DNA from 2 places in the Dietzia sp. IBK-p2-16D genome. Region 2 is predicted to be linked to the other one. Evidence: riboswitches for the same ligand, from Rfam matches in the RefSeq annotation. Region 2 holds a riboswitch; the other holds the start of a gene.
What was found. Region 2 has a riboswitch for cobalamin ahead of AC3DE3_RS13115 (ABC transporter substrate-binding protein). Riboswitches for the same ligand answer to the same signal wherever they lie in the genome.

Region 1 (7,622 bases), on a different contig from region 2:
ACCGATTCGCCGTCCCAGGGCAGGGCGGTGCCGGAGTCGTCGACGATCCGCGCCTTGACACCGGCGAGGAGCCGCCCCTGGGTCTTCCGCAGATCGAACTGCTGGTCCTCGGGCAGGGACGCCTTCGGCCGGGACAGCGTCCCGATGGGCGAGGTCTCGGTCATGCCCCACGCGTGGGTGATGTTGATCCCGTACTTGTCACGGAACTTGCGGATGAGCTCGGGCGGGCAGGAGCTGCCGCCCACCACGACGGAGCGGAAGCTCGACATGTCGATGGGATGGTCGACCGAGTAGGCGTCGACGGCCTGCCAGATGGTCGGCACGGCGGCGGCGAGGGTCGGCTTCTCGCTGGCGATCATCGCGGCCAGCGGCTCGGGCTGCAGGAACCGCTCCGGCATGAGCAGCGAGGCACCCACCATGAACGCGGCGTACGGGAGCCCCCACGACATCGCGTGGAACATGGGCACGATCGCCAGCACGTTGTCGTCGAGCGAGATGTTCATGCCGTCGGACATGCACACCTGCATCGAGTGCAGGTAGATCGAGCGGTGCGAGTAGACGACGCCCTTCGGGTCGCCGGTGGTGCCCGAGGTGTAGCACATGGCGGCGCCGTCGTTCTCGTCCACCTCGGGCCACTCGAACTCCGTGGGCTGCGCGGCGAGCAGCGCCTCGTAGTCGTGCACCTGGATACCCTCGGGGGCCTCGAGGCCCGCGGCGCCGCCGCCGGTGACGATCACGTGCTCGACCGTCGAGAACCGCGGCAGGAGCGGCTGGAGCAGCGGGATCAGGCTCGGGTCGACGATCACGACCTTGTCCTCGGCGTGGTTGGCCACGAACTCGAGCTGGTCCGGGAACAGCCGGATGTTGAGCGGATGCAGCACGGCGCCCATCGACGGGATCGCCAGGTACGCCTCCATGTGCTCGGAGTTGTTCCACTGGAACGTGGCGACGCGCTGGTCGGCGTCGATCCCCAGGGAGCGCAGCGCGTGGGCCAGCTGCGCGGCGCGTCCACCCAGATCCCCGAAGGAGATCTTGCGCGGTCCCTGATCGGTCCAGGTGGTCACGACGGCGTCCTTGTGGACGGTCGCACCGAACTGCAGGATCGTGCTGATGTTCAGCTGCTCCGGCATCATCGTGCTGCGCATGAGGGGCTCCTTGGTCGAGGGGTGTCGCCTGTCACTCTGGGGTCGAGACTACCCGCCGCCGTGGGCGTTCCCGCCGCTTGTGGGTGTCTACCCGTCGAGGTCGTCGAACACCGCCTGAACGGTCCTCATCGCCGCCAGCGCCGCCGGCGCACCGCAGTACCCCGACGCGTGGATGACCGCCTCGGTGATCTCCTCGCGGGTCAGCCCGTTGGTCAGCCCGCCGCGCACGTGTCCGGCCAGCTCGGCATCGGCGCGCAGCGCCACGAGCATCCCGATGTTCAGCAGGCTGCGGTCCCGGCGGCCGAGCCCGGGCCGATTCCAGATGTTGCCCCAGACGTTCTCGGTGACGACGTGCTGGATCGCCTCCGACGCCGTCCCGGCGGCCCGGTCCATGGCCCGGTCCACGAAGGCGTCGCTCATCACCTCACGCCTGGTCGCGAAACCCTGCTCGCGCAGATCCCCGGCCGAAGGCCCCTCGCCTGAACCGCTCGTCGTCGTCGTCATCTCTCGGGTCCCTCCACTGCGTCGGTCGGTCGGTCTCCGCCCATCTTCCCCGCGGGTCACGACTAGGACTCGGCCGGGCCGGAAGCGGCCCACGAACCACGCCGCCGGAGCAGTCTGTGGGGACGTATCCGGATCGGGAAGGCGGCCCGCTCATGAGCTCACGGAAGTCCGGTCGGATCGCGCGTGCGGTCCTCGCCCTGGGGCTCGCGCCCGTCCTGGTGGCCACGGCCTGCTCGACCGACTCGGGAGGCGCGGATCAGGACGCGGCGCCCACCTCGTCGTCGTCGGCCCCCGCGCCCGACCCCGCGTCCCCGGATCCCGCCGCACGACCCGGCTCCCTCGGCGGTCCCCCGCTGCCCGTCCAGGACGCCGCGCCGTGCGCCCAGACCGGCGGCGGTACGCCGGTGGCACGCCCCGGCGAGGACGCCGGTCCCGCCGGTCCCATCGCGGACAACCCCGAGATCGCGACCGGGTACCGCACCGGGATGACCCCCGTGGCCACCGCGTCGTACTCGGTGTCCACCGCGCACCCCCTGTCCACCCTGGCCGCGTGCGAGGTACTCGCCGACGGGGGCACGGCCGCGGACGCGCTCGTCACCGCCCAGGCCGTGCTGGGGCTGGTCGAACCGCAGTCCTCCGGCCTCGGCGGCGGCGGGTTCCTGCTCTACTACGACCAGGGCACCCGGCAGCTCGAGACCTACGACGGCCGCGAGACGGCGCCCGCGGCCGCCACCGTCGACTACCTGCGCCACATCTCCCCCGAGGACACAGGCGAGCCGCAACCCGACGCCCGCCGCAGCGGACGGTCGATCGGCGTACCCGGCATCCTGCGGCTGCTCGAGTCCGCGCACGACGACCACGGCACCCGCGAGTGGCGGGAGTTGTTCGACCCGGCCGTGGTGCTGGCCGACGACGGGTTCGACATCAGCCCGCGTCTGGCCGCGTCCATCGCCGACGCCGCCGAGGACCTGGCCCGCGACCCCGACGCCGCCGCCTACTTCCTCGAGGGCGGCACCGGGAAACCCGCCGGGACTCGCCTGACGAACCCGGCCTACGCCAAAACCCTCGCAGCAGTGGCCAGCGAGGGCGCCGACGCGTTCTACACGGGCGCGATCGCCGAGGCGATCATCGAGCAGGTCACCACGCAACGCGAGGGCATCACGCCGGGCGCGATGACGCTCGACGACCTCGCCGGCTACCAGGCGACCACCCGCGACCCCGTGTGCAGCCCCTACCGGGACCACGCCGTGTGCGGCATGGGGCCGCCGTCCTCCGGCGGCACCGCGGTCGCAGCGACCATGACGATGCTGGCGGACAAGAACCTCGCCGCGTACCCACCGACCGGAGTCGACGACGACGGAGGCCTGCCCTCGCCGGAGGCGGTGCACCTGGTGACCGAGGCGGAAAGGCTCGCCTACGCCGACCGCGACGTCTACATCGCCGACCCACGCTTCGTCCCGCCGCCCCTCGGCTCGCCGCTGACCCTGCTGCGTCCCGGGTACCTGGCCGGGCGGGCCGAGCTCATCGACCCCGACCGCTCCATGGGCGAGGCCGAGCCCGGCGAGTTCGCCTTCGACGCCCGCGGCGTGTTCACCGGACCCGAGCACGGCACCAGCCACATCAGCATCATCGACGCCGAGGGCAACGCGGCCGCGCTGACCACCACCGTGGAGTCGGCGTTCGGTTCCTTCCAGATGGTGGAGGGATTCCTGCTCAACAACCAGCTCACCGACTTCGCGGCCGAGCCCCGCGACGAGGCCGGGGAGCTGCAGGCCAACCGTGTGCAGCCGGGCAAGCGGCCCCGCTCGTCCATGGCTCCCACGATGGTCTTCGACGGATCTCCTCTCGCCCGCGGCGACCTGCGCGCGGTGGTGGGCTCGCCCGGCGGATCGCGGATCATCCAGTTCGTGGTCAAGACGCTCGTCGGGATGCTCGACTGGGGCCTGGACCCACAACAGGCGGTGGGCGCCCCGTCGTTCGGGGCGAGCAACTCCCCCGAGACGGCGGTGGGCGGGGAGCACCCGGCGGTGGCACGCGACCCGGCGGCGGTGACCGGGCGGCTCACCGAGCTCGGCCACGAGGTCTCCACGGACGACCAATCGTCCGGGCTCTCCGCGATCCTGCGGCAGTCCGACGGCACCCTCGTCGGCGGCGCCGACCCGCGGCGCGAGGGGGTCGTGCTGGGCGGGTGAGCTACCCTCGACAGGTCCGGTCCTGCACCGGACACCGTGGTACACGGCGGAAGTCGGTGTGAATCCGACGCTGTCCCGCAACTGTGATCCCGTCCCCTCGGACGGGCAAGCCAGGTCGGCCGATACCGCGGCGCCGTACGAACTGACCTCGGACGAAGGACGGTTGCGTGCCGCGACGTCCTCGTCGCAGCCGAGCTGCTTTCGTCCTCCGTCTCCCGGAGGATGTCATGCACCACCCATACCGGCGGCCCCGCCGACCCCGCTCACTCCTGCTCGCGGCCCCCCTGGCCGCCGTCACCCTGCTCGTCTCGGCGTGCAGCGGGACCGGCGGCGACGAGCCGGCGTCGGCCGATCAGACCACCGCCGCGGCCGACGATCCGCAGGCGATCGTGTCGCTGGCCCCGGTCACCACCGAGATGCTCTACGCCGTCGGCGCCGGGGACCGGGTCGTGGCGGTCGACGAGCGCTCCGATTTCCCCGCCGGCGCCCCGGTCACCGACCTGTCCGGTTACACGCCCAACCTCGAGGCGATCCTGGGGTACGCACCGGACCTGGTGGTGCTCACCGACGACAACGGCGACATCGTGGCCGGGCTGGAACGCTCCGGCGTCGAGGTGCTCCAGCTGCCGGCCGCGCAGACCCTCGACGACACCTACGCGCAGCTCGAACAGGTCGGCGCCGCCACCGGGCACATCGGCGAGGCCGCGGAGCTGGTGTCACGGATGCAGGTCGAGATCGACGAGATCGTCGCCTCCGTGCCGGAGCGCGAGACCCCGCTGACGTACTTCCACGAGCTCGACGACACCTACTACACGGTCACCGACGCCACCTACGTCGGCGAGGTGTACTCCCTGCTGGGCCTGACCTCGGTCGCCACCGGTGACGACCCGTACCCCCAGCTGTCGGAGGAGCTCATCCTCGAGGCCGACCCCGACCTGGTGTTCCTCGCCGACGGCCAGTGCTGCGGCATCACCCCGGAGGTCGTCGCCGAGCGGCCGGGGTGGGACGGGTTGACGGCCGTACGCGAGGGACGCGTCCACGTGGTCGACGAGGACCTGTCCAGCCGGTGGGGCCCGCGCATCGTGGACTTCATGCGCGAGGTCGCGGCGATCGTCTCGGCGGTGCCCGACGCCGCACCGGCCACGCCGGACACCGCGGGGGCGGCCGAGAGCCAGCCCACCTCATGACCCGCCCGTCGCCTCGCCACGCCCTGGTGCTCGGCGGGGCGACGCTGCTGCTGGGGGCCGCGGTCCTGCTGGGCACCCTCATCGGCCCGGCGGGGCTCACCCCGGGCGGCGTGGTGCTCGAGCTCGTCGGCCGATTGCCGCTGGTCGAGGTCGACTCCGGGTTCACCGAGCGGCAGCAGGTCATCCTGTGGGAGATCCGTATCCCGCGGGTGGTGCTGGGGGCGGTCGTCGGCGCGATGCTGGCGATCGCCGGGGCCACCTACCAGGGCGTCTTCCGCAACCCGCTCGCCGACCCGTACCTGCTGGGTGTGTCCAGCGGGGCGGGCCTGGGCGCGACCCTGGCGATCGTCGTGGGCGGTGCGATGGGATCGGCGATGGTGCCGCCCGCCGCGTTCGCCGGCGGCATGATCGCCGTACTGGCCACCTACACGCTGGGCCGCAGCGTCGGCGGCGGACGCAGCGAGGTCGTCATCATCCTCGCCGGCGTCGCGGTGGCCGCGTTCGCCAGCGCCGTCCAGACGTTCTTCATGCAGCGCCACGACGAGACCCTCCGCCAGGTGTACTCGTGGATGCTCGGCCGCCTCACGACCAGCGGTTGGTCCGACGTGCAGACGGTGCTGCCGTACGTGATCGTCTCGGTGGCGGTGATCGCCCTGTTCCGGCGCACCCTCGACGTCATGGCGGTCGGCGACACCGAGGCCGCGACGCTGGGGATCGCCCCGGCGCGCGTGCGGTTGGTCCTCATCAGCGTGGCCACGCTCGGCACCGCGGCGGTGGTGTCGGTGTCCGGTCTGATCGGGTTCGTGGGCATCGTCATCCCCCACGCGGTGCGCATGCTCATCGGGCCGGGTCACCGGCTACTCCTGCCGGTATCGTTGCTGGTCGGGGCCACGTTCCTCATCCTCGCCGACGTCGTCGCCCGGACCGCGATGAGCCCGGCCGAGCTGCCCATCGGCGTGGTGACGGCGGCGATCGGCGCCCCGTTCTTCCTCCTGGTCCTGCGTCGCAGCCGGGGGCACATATGAGCGCCACACCGTCCGCTGGGTCCGCAGGGTCCGCAGGGTCCGCGCCCGCCGCCCTGACCTGCCGTGATCTGCGGGTCACCCGCGACCGCACCGCCATCCTCCACGGCATCGACCTCACCGTGCCCGCCGGCTCCTGGGTGTCCCTCGTGGGCCCCAACGGGTCCGGCAAGACGACCCTGCTGTTCGCTCTCGCCGGTCTCATCCCGGCCACCGGTCGCATCGAGGTCGACGGGCTGACCCCGCGCCGGGCCGGACGCCGCCGGGTGGCGCGGACGGTCGCGATGATGCCGCAGCGCCCGGTCGTCCCCGAGGGGGTCACGGCGCGCGAACTCATCGGACTCGGTCGCACCCCCCACATCGCGCGCTTCGGCACCGAGTCCGCCCACGACCGCGAGGTGGTCGAGCAGGTCATCGACCGCCTGGGGCTGCACGCCCTGGCCTCGCGCATCGCCACGACCCTGTCCGGGGGCGAACTGCAGCGGGTGGTGCTGGGCCGCTCGCTCGCGCAGGAACCGCGGGTGCTGCTGCTCGACGAGCCGACGAGCGCGCTGGACATCGGCCACCAGCAGCAGGTCCTCGACCTGGTGGACTCCATGCGCCGCGAGACCGGGCTGACCGTGGTGGCGGCGATGCACGACCTCACCTCGGCCGCTCACTACGGGCAGCGGTTGGTGCTGCTCGACGGGGGCCGTGTGGTGGCCGACGGTCCGCCCGAGGAGGTCCTCACCGCCGAGCGGGTGGCGCAGGTCTATGACGCGCGCGTGGAGGTCCTCGACCGCCGCGACGGCCGCGCGGTGCTGCCGCTGCGCGAAGCCGGGCCGAACCCAGCCCCCGGCGCGGCCCCCGGCGCGGCGCCGGAGGCGGGCGCCTGATGGAGGTCGTCCTGCTGGGGACCGGCGCCGCCGACGGATGGCCCAACCCGTTCTGCCTGTGTTCCTCGTGCGACGGGGCACGCCGGCTCGGCGTGCTGCGCGGCCAGACCTCCGCGCTGGTCGACGACGAGGTGCTCATCGACTGCGGACCGGAGGCCCCCGGCTCGGCCGTGCGGCTCGGACGGTCTCTGGCGGCGGTCAGACATCTGCTCATCACCCACGCCCACGCCGACCATCTCGGACCGCAGGTCCTGCTGTTCCGCTCGTGGATCCCCGAGGCGGGTGAGCTCGAGGTGATCGGTCCCGCCGACGCGCTGGACGTGTGCCGTCCCTGGGTGGGCCCGGACGACCCGGTGCGCTTCGTCCCGGTCGCCGCCGGGGACCGGCTCTCGGTGGGCGCGTACGAGGTGCGCGTGCTCCCCGCCCGGCACCGCGTCTTCCGCGACGGGGACGCGGTCCTCTACGACGTGACCGGGCCCGACGGCACCCGCCTGCTGTGGGCGAGCGACACGGGGCCGTGGGACGAGGAGTGGTTCGCCGCGGTGCGCGGGGCCCGCTTCGACGCGGTCTTCCTCGAGGAGACGCTGGGTGACCGCGAGGAGATCTCCCCCGCCCACCTGGGCCTGGCCCGGTTCGCCGCGATGCTCCGGCGGTTCCGCGAGGTCGGGGCGGTCGATGAGCGGACCGACGTGGTGGC
Region 2 (7,622 bases):
GATCCTCCGGGCCGAGCGCGGCCGGATCGCGACCGCACAACCACGGCAACAGGTCCCGGGAACCCGCGTGGTCGCCCCGGGCGAGCAGGTCACCCTGCCGCCGCGCGACCGCGAGCAGCGACGACCCGCCCAGGCACGACCACACCACGGCGGCGTCCCACGCCACTGCCGCGACGCGGTTCCGTCCGGCGAGACGTCCGACGCCCGTCACCGCAGCGGCGGTGCCCCCCACGAGGAGGCCGGTGAACAGCAGGCCCGCCGCCCGCTGCGTATTGGGCGTCCGGCCGGGCCGGAGGAGTCGCGACTCCACGGCGAGCGCCACCCGGCCGAAGCCCGCGACGGGGTGGAACCGCCCCGGGTCGCCGACGAGGCGGTCGAGAGCGAACCCGGCCGCGATGCCTGCCGCGCGGGTCGCGAGTGCGGTCCCGTCAGCGCGCGAGATAGCGGACATGCGCCCCCCGCCCGTCGTGGGTCACCTCGGCCTCCACTCCGTACACCTCCCGGATCAGATCGGCGGTGAGCACCTCGTGGGGCGCGCCGCCGATCACCAGTCGCCCACCGGATAACACGATGAGATGGTCGCAGAACGTGGCCGCCAGGGTGAGATCGTGCAGGGCCGCGATCACCGTGGTGTCCGTGGCGCGGACGAGGGCCAGCAGGTCGAGCTGGTGGCGGATGTCGAGGTGGTTGGTCGGTTCGTCGAGGACCAGCACCCCGGGCTCCTGGGCCAGGGCCCGCGCGATCTGCACCCGCTGCCGCTCGCCGCCGGACAGCGTCGCGTACCGCTGGTCCAGGCGGTCGCCGAGGCCGGTCGTGGCCGCCGCGCGCCGCACCACCCCGTCGTCCCCGGGAGCGGGGCCCGACCAGGCCGGGCGATGCGGGATGCGGCCGAGTTCGATGACCTCCCGGACCGTGGGGTTCTGGTCGGTGGTCGCCTCCTGCGCCACCAGCGCCAGGCGCCGGGACAGGCGTTTGCGGGGGAGTGATCGGATGTCCGTGCCGTCGAGGTGCACCGATCCGGTGTCGGGGCGGAGTAGGCCCGTCAGGATGCGCAGGAGCGTCGACTTGCCGGAGCCGTTCGGCCCCAGCACCCCGACCATGGTGCCGGGGGCCGGAGCCACGCTGACGTCGTCGAGGACGGTCCGGCCGCGCACGGACCACGAGACGCCTCGAGCCTCGAGCGTCGAGGGGGCACCCGTGGTCATCGGCCGTGTCCCCGTCGGAGGAGGAGCCCGACGAAGGCCGGGACGCCGATGAGCGCGGTGGCCACTCCGATCGGCAACTCCTGGGGTGCGATCACGGTGCGGGAGACCGCGTCGATCCACACCACGAACACGGCCCCCATCAGCGCCGCGGTCGGGACGAGGGCCCGGTGCCGGCCGCCGACCAGGGCACGGGCGGCGTGTGGCAGCACTAGGCCCACGAAGCCGATCGCCCCGCAGGTGCTCACGATGACGGCCGTGACGAGCGCCGTCACCACCATGAGCACCAGCCGCGTGCGCGCCACGTTGACGCCGAGGGCGGCCGCGGCGTCCTGGCCGAAGGTGAACGCGTCGAGGCTGGAGGTGTGCAGCAGGCACGCCACCAGCCCGAGCAGGACCACGACGCCGCACACCGCCACGTCCGACCAGCGGACGGAGGCCAGCGAGCCGAGCAGCCAGAACAGCACGCCGCGGGTCTGTTCGGCGTCGGCGGCGATGTAGACGACGAACGAGGTCACGGCGGAGAACAACTGGGTGGCCGCGACCCCGGCCAGCACCACCCGGTCGGTAGTGCCGCCGGACGCGAAGGCCAGGACCAGGACGAAGCCGAACGCGGTGAGCGCCCCGACGAACGCCCCCGTGGTGAGCCCGACCGCGCCCGCCCCGACCCCGAGCACCACGACGAGGACCGCCCCGGTCGAGGCCCCGGAGGAGATGCCGAGGATGTACGGGTCGGCCAGTGGGTTGCGCAGCAGCGACTGCAGGATCACGCCGCACAGCGCGAGCCCGGCCCCGGCCAGTGCGGCCATCAGGGTGCGCGGCAGCCGCAGGTTCCAGATGATCCCCTCCTGGATCCGCGTGAGCCCGGAGTCGGCTCCGGTGAGGCGGGCCAGCGCGGACTGGATAACGTCGGCGGCGGTGAGTCCGGACGGGCCGATGGTGATGACGAGCGCCGTCGACACCGCCAGCAGCCCCAGGCCGCCGAGCCACAGGGTGACCAGTGCGGACGGTCGCCGCAGGGGCGGTCGCCGGTGCGGTGGCGCCGGGACCACCGGGGCGGTGGTCCTCTCGGGTGCGAGGGTCATCGGGTCAGTTGGCCGGGTCCGGCGCGCCGGCCCCCGGTGTGGTGAGTCCAAGCTCGGTGAGTCCCGCCGCGACGGTCTCCACCCCGTAGATCGTGCGCAGCGACGGGTTCATCTCGGCGCCGGTGATGTCGATGAATCGCTTCCCGCGAACCGCCGCCATCTCCCGGGTGACGGGGTTGGACTCGAGGTAGGCGATCTTGGCCTCCGCGGTCTCGGCGGTCTGGCTCTTGCGGGTCAGGTCGCCCACGACGATCACGTCCGGGTCGCGCTCGGCCACGACCTCCCAGCTGATCTGCGGCCACTCCTGGGTGGTGTCGTCGAAGACGTTCTCCATGCCCAGGGTGGTCGAGATGAGGCCGGGGGCACCGCAGCAGCCGGCCAGGTACGGGGACTCGGAGTTGGCGAACCAGTACATCGCGGAGACCCCGCGGGCGTCGACGCTCTCCGCGGCCTCGTCGAGTCGGCGCTGCAGATCCGCCACCAGCTCGTCACCGGCCTGCTCCACGTCGAAGATCATCGCGAGCTCGGTGATCTCGCGGTAGAGCAGGTCCGGGGTCAGCGGGGTCTCGCGGACGCCGTCCCCGGAGTCGGCGACCTTGCCCACGCAGTCGGTGGGGGAGAGGTACGTGCCCACGCCGAACTCGTGGAACTGCTCGCGGGCGGCGACCCCGCCCTCGCCGAGGGTGCTGCCGAAGGAGGCGGTGACGAAGTCCGGCTCCACGTCGAGGACGGCCTCCATCGACGGCGCGTTGTCGGCCAGGCGGGGGACCGTCCTGTTCAGCTCGGCGAACTCGGGCAGGACCGGGTCGGTCCAGGTGGCGGTGCCGACCACCCGGTCGCCGAGGCCGAGGGCGTACAGGATCTCGGTGGAGCCCTGGTTGAGCGAGACGACCCGTTCGGGCGGGGCCTCGACCTGCACCTGCTCCCCGCAGTTGTCGATCGGATCGGTGCCCGCGCCGGCGGTTGCCGCCGGATCGTGAGCCGTGCAGGAGGTCAGGGCGAGGATGGTGACGCCGGCGAGGGTGAACAAGGCGGAAGAACGCATGGCTGTGCTCCGAGGTCGCGGGCCTGGAACGCGAAGCCCGGTGATGACCTGGCGGTTGTCACCGCGAGGGCCAGCCGGTATTCGGACTCGGGATCACCTGGACGGAGCGCCTTCCCAGACCTTGCGGCCCAGTGGCATAGTGCCCCGCCATCCCCCTCACCGCTGCGCGTCAGTTCCGGATTCGCACCGGATTCCCGCGACCGATCGGTCTCGCTGGCGATCACAAGGTAACACGCGCTCCAGGGTCAGTACGCCAGCCCCATCCGCATCGCGCCGACCGCCTCGGACAGTGCCGAGCGCGCGAGCGGGGTGGCCCCGACGGCGTTGACGAACGGGTGGACCAGCGAATCGTGGCGGCGCAGCGAGACCGGGACACCGGCGTCGGCCATCTTCCGGGCGTACGCCTCGCCCTCGTCGCGCAGCGGGTCGAACCCGCCCGTGGCCACGTGGGCGGGCGGCAGTCCCGAGAAGTCCTCCGCCAGCAGGGGGGAGGCGCGGGGGTCGAACCGGTCCTCGTCGGACCGGATGTAGGTCTCCTCGTACCAGTCCATGTTGGCCCGGGTGAGGAAGAAGCCGTCGCCGAACAGCTCGTACGAGCGGGTCCGCGCGGACATGTTGGTGGCGGGGACGAACAGCAGTTGGAAGTCCGGCATCTTCTCCCCGGCGTCGCGCGTCTGCTGGCACACCACCGCCGCCAGGTTGCCGCCGGCGCTGTCACCGCCCACCGCGATGCGCGTCGGGTCCACGCCGAATTCGTCGGCGTGGTCGCGGACGTACCGGAACGCGGCGAGGGCGTCCTCGGCGGCGGTGGGGAACCGGAACTCCGGTGCCAGCCGGTAGTCGACGCTGATCACCTTGAGTCGGCCCGCCCGTGCGATGTAGCGGCAGGTCGCGTCGTGCGAGTCGACGCTGCCGAGCACCCAGCCGCCGCCGTGGAAGTACACCAGCACCGGCAGCGGCTCGTCCCCCTCGACCGGCGAGTAGAGGCGAGCGGGCAGGTCGGCCCGGTCCGGACCGGTGCCGCCGAGCGGGAGGACGATGTCGGAGACGACGGCGAGGTCGATCTTCTTGCCCGAGACCGTGAACGCCGACCGCTCGACAGCCGAACGAGCCCTGTCGACGGTGAGGTCCTCGTATTCACCCTCGGACGTCATCGAGATGACCCGGAGCCCGGCCTGGAAGTGCGGGTCGAGAACCTGGCCGTCCAGCCGCCTCGGGGTCCCACCCACTACTCGGAGCAGCCGGCCGGGCAGGAACCCCGCAGCGGTCATGACCGATTTGGTGACGCGATCCGCGATCGACGGGGAGAAGGCACGGTGGCCGGACATGGGAGAGCGCATGCCCACATTGTGACGCGGATCCCTGGGATGATCAGGGTAATCGGACGAAGGAGCTGGTCATGCGTTCAGAAGACGAGAGCGTGGTGCGGGTCGAGAGCCTGGTCAAGACCTTCGGCCGGGCCCGGGCCCTGGACGAGCTCGACCTGGACGTGCGCCGGGGGGAGGTCCACGGGTTCCTCGGCCCCAACGGGTCGGGAAAATCCACCACGATCCGGATCCTGCTCGGGCTCATGCGCGCCGACTCCGGCCGGGTGACGGTGTTCGGCGGCGACCCGTGGCGAGACGCGGTCCAGCTGCACGCCCGGCTGGCCTACGTCCCCGGTGAGGTGACCCTGTGGCCGCGGCTGACGGGCGGCCAGTGCATCGACCTGCTGGGCCGGGCGCTCGGAGGACTCGACCCCGACAGGCGCGACGGACTGATCGACCGCTTCCGCCTGGACCCCACCAAGCGCACGCGCGACTACTCCAAGGGCAATCGACAGAAAGTGTCACTGATCGCCGCGCTGGCGTCCGACGCGGAGCTGCTCGTCCTGGACGAGCCCACCTCCGGCCTCGACCCGCTCATGGAGCAGACGTTCCAGGAGTGCGTCCGCGAGGCCGTCGACGGTGGCGCCACCGTGCTGCTGTCCAGCCACATCATGGGCGAGGTCGAGGCGCTCGCCGACCGGGTGAGCATCATCCGCGACGGACGCACCGTCACCTCGGGGACGCTGGCCGACCTGCGGCGCCACACCACGACCGAGGTCCATGCCGTCACCGACGCCGATCCGGGTTCACTCGAGCGCGTGACGGGGGTCGACGGCCTGCGGATCGAGGAGGCCGCCGACGGTCGGTTCGAGGTCCGCTGCCACGTGCCTGCCCCGCAGCTGGGGGAGGTCACCGGCGTCCTGCACGCGGCCGGCATCCACACGCTCACCGCGACCCCGCCCAGCCTGGACGACCTGTTCCTCAGCGCCTACTCCGGAGCAGGGGACCGGGGATGACCTCGCCGTTCGCCGGCACCGGACTATTGACCCACATCGCCCTGCGCACGGGGTGGCGGGTCGCGGCCGCCTGGGTCCTCGGCCTCGCCGCGCTGTACCTCATCACGGGGCTCTCGATCGCAGCCCTCTACGACACCCCGCAGGACCTCGCCGCGTACGGCACCTCGGTCGGCGAGTCGATGATCATGCTCACGGGCCGGGTGGCCGGACTCGACACCCTCGGCGGCGTGATGATGAACGAGTATTCGTTCATGGTCGCCTTCGGCATCCCCGTCATGGCGATCGCCCTGACCGCGCGCTCCACCCGCAGGGAGGAGGAGTCCGGACGGTCCGAACTGCTGTTGTCGGGCCGGGTCGGTCGGCTCGCCCCGACGGCGGCCGCACTTGTCGTCGTCGTCGGGGTCTTCACCGTCCTGGGACTGGCGCTGTGGACGGCGACCCTCACCCTCGAGATCGATCCCGGCGGCGCGGCGCTGTACGTGGGCTCGATCGTCGCCGCCGGCTGGGTGTACGCCGCGGGCACCGCCGTGGTCGCCCAGGTACTCGCGCACACCCGCACCGTGTGGGCGGTGTCGATGGCCGCGGCCGGACTGACCCTGATCACCCGCGGGATCGGTGACGTCAACCGCAACTGGCTGAGCTGGACCTCCCCGTTGGGGTGGCACGGCCTCACCCGGCCGTTCGGCGATGCGTCCGTGGTGCCTCTGATCGTGGCCGTCGCCGTCGCGGCCGGACTCGCGGCCGTCTCCCTGTGGCTCGCCGGCCGCCGGGACGTGGGCCAGGGGTTGGTCCCGGCCCGGACCGGCCCCGCCACCGCGTCGAGATGGCGCGCGTCCCGGACCGGGTCCGCCGTGCACCAGCACCTCGGCGCATTCGCCGGCTGGACGATCGGCGTGGTGGCGCTGATGGCCATGTACGGCGCGCTGATGAACGTGGTGGTCGAGACGATGCTCTCCAACCCCGACCTGGCGATGTTCCTCGCCGATGCGGGCACCCTGGTCGACTCGATCGTGCAGATGCTCGTCGCCTTCGCCGGATTCCTCGGAGCCGGCTTCGCGTTGCAGACCCTCACCGGGTTGCGCGCCGAGGAGACCGCCGGCCGGCTCGAGGTGGAGCTGTCCACGGGGCGCTCGCGGTGGTCATGGCTCGCCGCGCACGCGGCCGTCGTGGCCGCCGGCACCGTCGTGGTGGTCCTCGCCGGCGCGGCCGCCTTCGGGATCACCGCGGCCGCCGTGCTGGACGACGCGGGCCTCGCGGTGCGCATCATCGGGGCCGGGGCGTGGTACATCCCCGCCGCGCTGGTGTTCGTCGCGGTCTCCATCGGACTGTTCGGTACGGCCCCGCGGCTGCAGGTCCTCGCCTGGGCGCCGTTCGTCCTCGCCGTCGTCGTCACCTTCATGGGACCCACGCTCCGGCTCAGCGAGGACCAGATGCGCCTGTCCCCGTTCGGCGCGGTGGGCACCGCCCCCGTCGGTCCCGTGGACACGGTCGGCGTGACCGTGCTCCTCGTCCTCGCGGCCGTCCTCGTCGCCGTGGGGTTGGTCGGATTCCGGCGCCGCGACGTGCCGCGGACCTGACCGCGGTGGCCGACCCGACCTGACAGACTGGCCGGCACGGCCGCTACGCCTCATCGGCGAGGCCGACACGGCCGCCGGCTCCGCCGGCCGCAGGCGATCCAGGGAGGAACCGATGTCGGACGAGTTCGATCGAGACAGGCTCTCCACCGCGCTGTCGGTGGTCACGGACTGGCCGGTGGACAACGTCTCGGCCGCGGTCGTCGGCCCCGACGGCGCCCTCGCGGTCCACGGCGACGAGTCCCGCGTGTACCGCCTCGCCTCGGTGACCAAGCCCCTCGTCGCGGTGGCCGCCCTCCTGGCGGTGGAGGAGGAGGCCATCACCCTCGACGAGCCCGCCGGGCCCGAGGGATCCACGGTGCGCCACCTGCTCGCCCACGCCTCGGGACTGGA

Region 1: it holds a riboswitch for cobalamin, as region 2 does, so the genes downstream of both, AC3DE3_RS05760 (ABC transporter substrate-binding protein) here and AC3DE3_RS13115 (ABC transporter substrate-binding protein) in region 2, are expected to answer to the same signal.

Annotation. Positions count from the first base shown of each region.
Region 1 covers NZ_JBYMTL010000002.1:302,881-310,502, reverse strand. The annotation lists gene AC3DE3_RS05775 (long-chain fatty acid--CoA ligase) at 1-1,145, opposite strand, end outside; gene AC3DE3_RS05770 (carboxymuconolactone decarboxylase family protein) at 1,233-1,649, opposite strand; gene ggt (gamma-glutamyltransferase) at 1,802-3,841, shown strand; cobalamin riboswitch at 3,842-3,979, shown strand; gene AC3DE3_RS05760 (ABC transporter substrate-binding protein) at 4,069-5,028, shown strand; gene AC3DE3_RS05755 (FecCD family ABC transporter permease) at 5,025-6,053, shown strand; gene AC3DE3_RS05750 (ABC transporter ATP-binding protein) at 6,050-6,925, shown strand; gene AC3DE3_RS05745 (MBL fold metallo-hydrolase) at 6,925-7,622, shown strand, end outside.
Region 2 covers NZ_JBYMTL010000006.1:40,528-48,149, forward strand. The annotation lists gene AC3DE3_RS13100 (cobalamin biosynthesis protein) at 1-451, opposite strand, end outside; gene AC3DE3_RS13105 (ABC transporter ATP-binding protein) at 429-1,205, opposite strand; gene AC3DE3_RS13110 (FecCD family ABC transporter permease) at 1,202-2,287, opposite strand; gene AC3DE3_RS13115 (ABC transporter substrate-binding protein) at 2,292-3,332, opposite strand; cobalamin riboswitch at 3,388-3,565, opposite strand; gene AC3DE3_RS13120 (alpha/beta hydrolase) at 3,578-4,672, opposite strand; gene AC3DE3_RS13125 (ABC transporter ATP-binding protein) at 4,732-5,655, shown strand; gene AC3DE3_RS13130 (ABC transporter permease) at 5,652-7,232, shown strand; gene AC3DE3_RS13135 (serine hydrolase domain-containing protein) at 7,345-7,622, shown strand, end outside.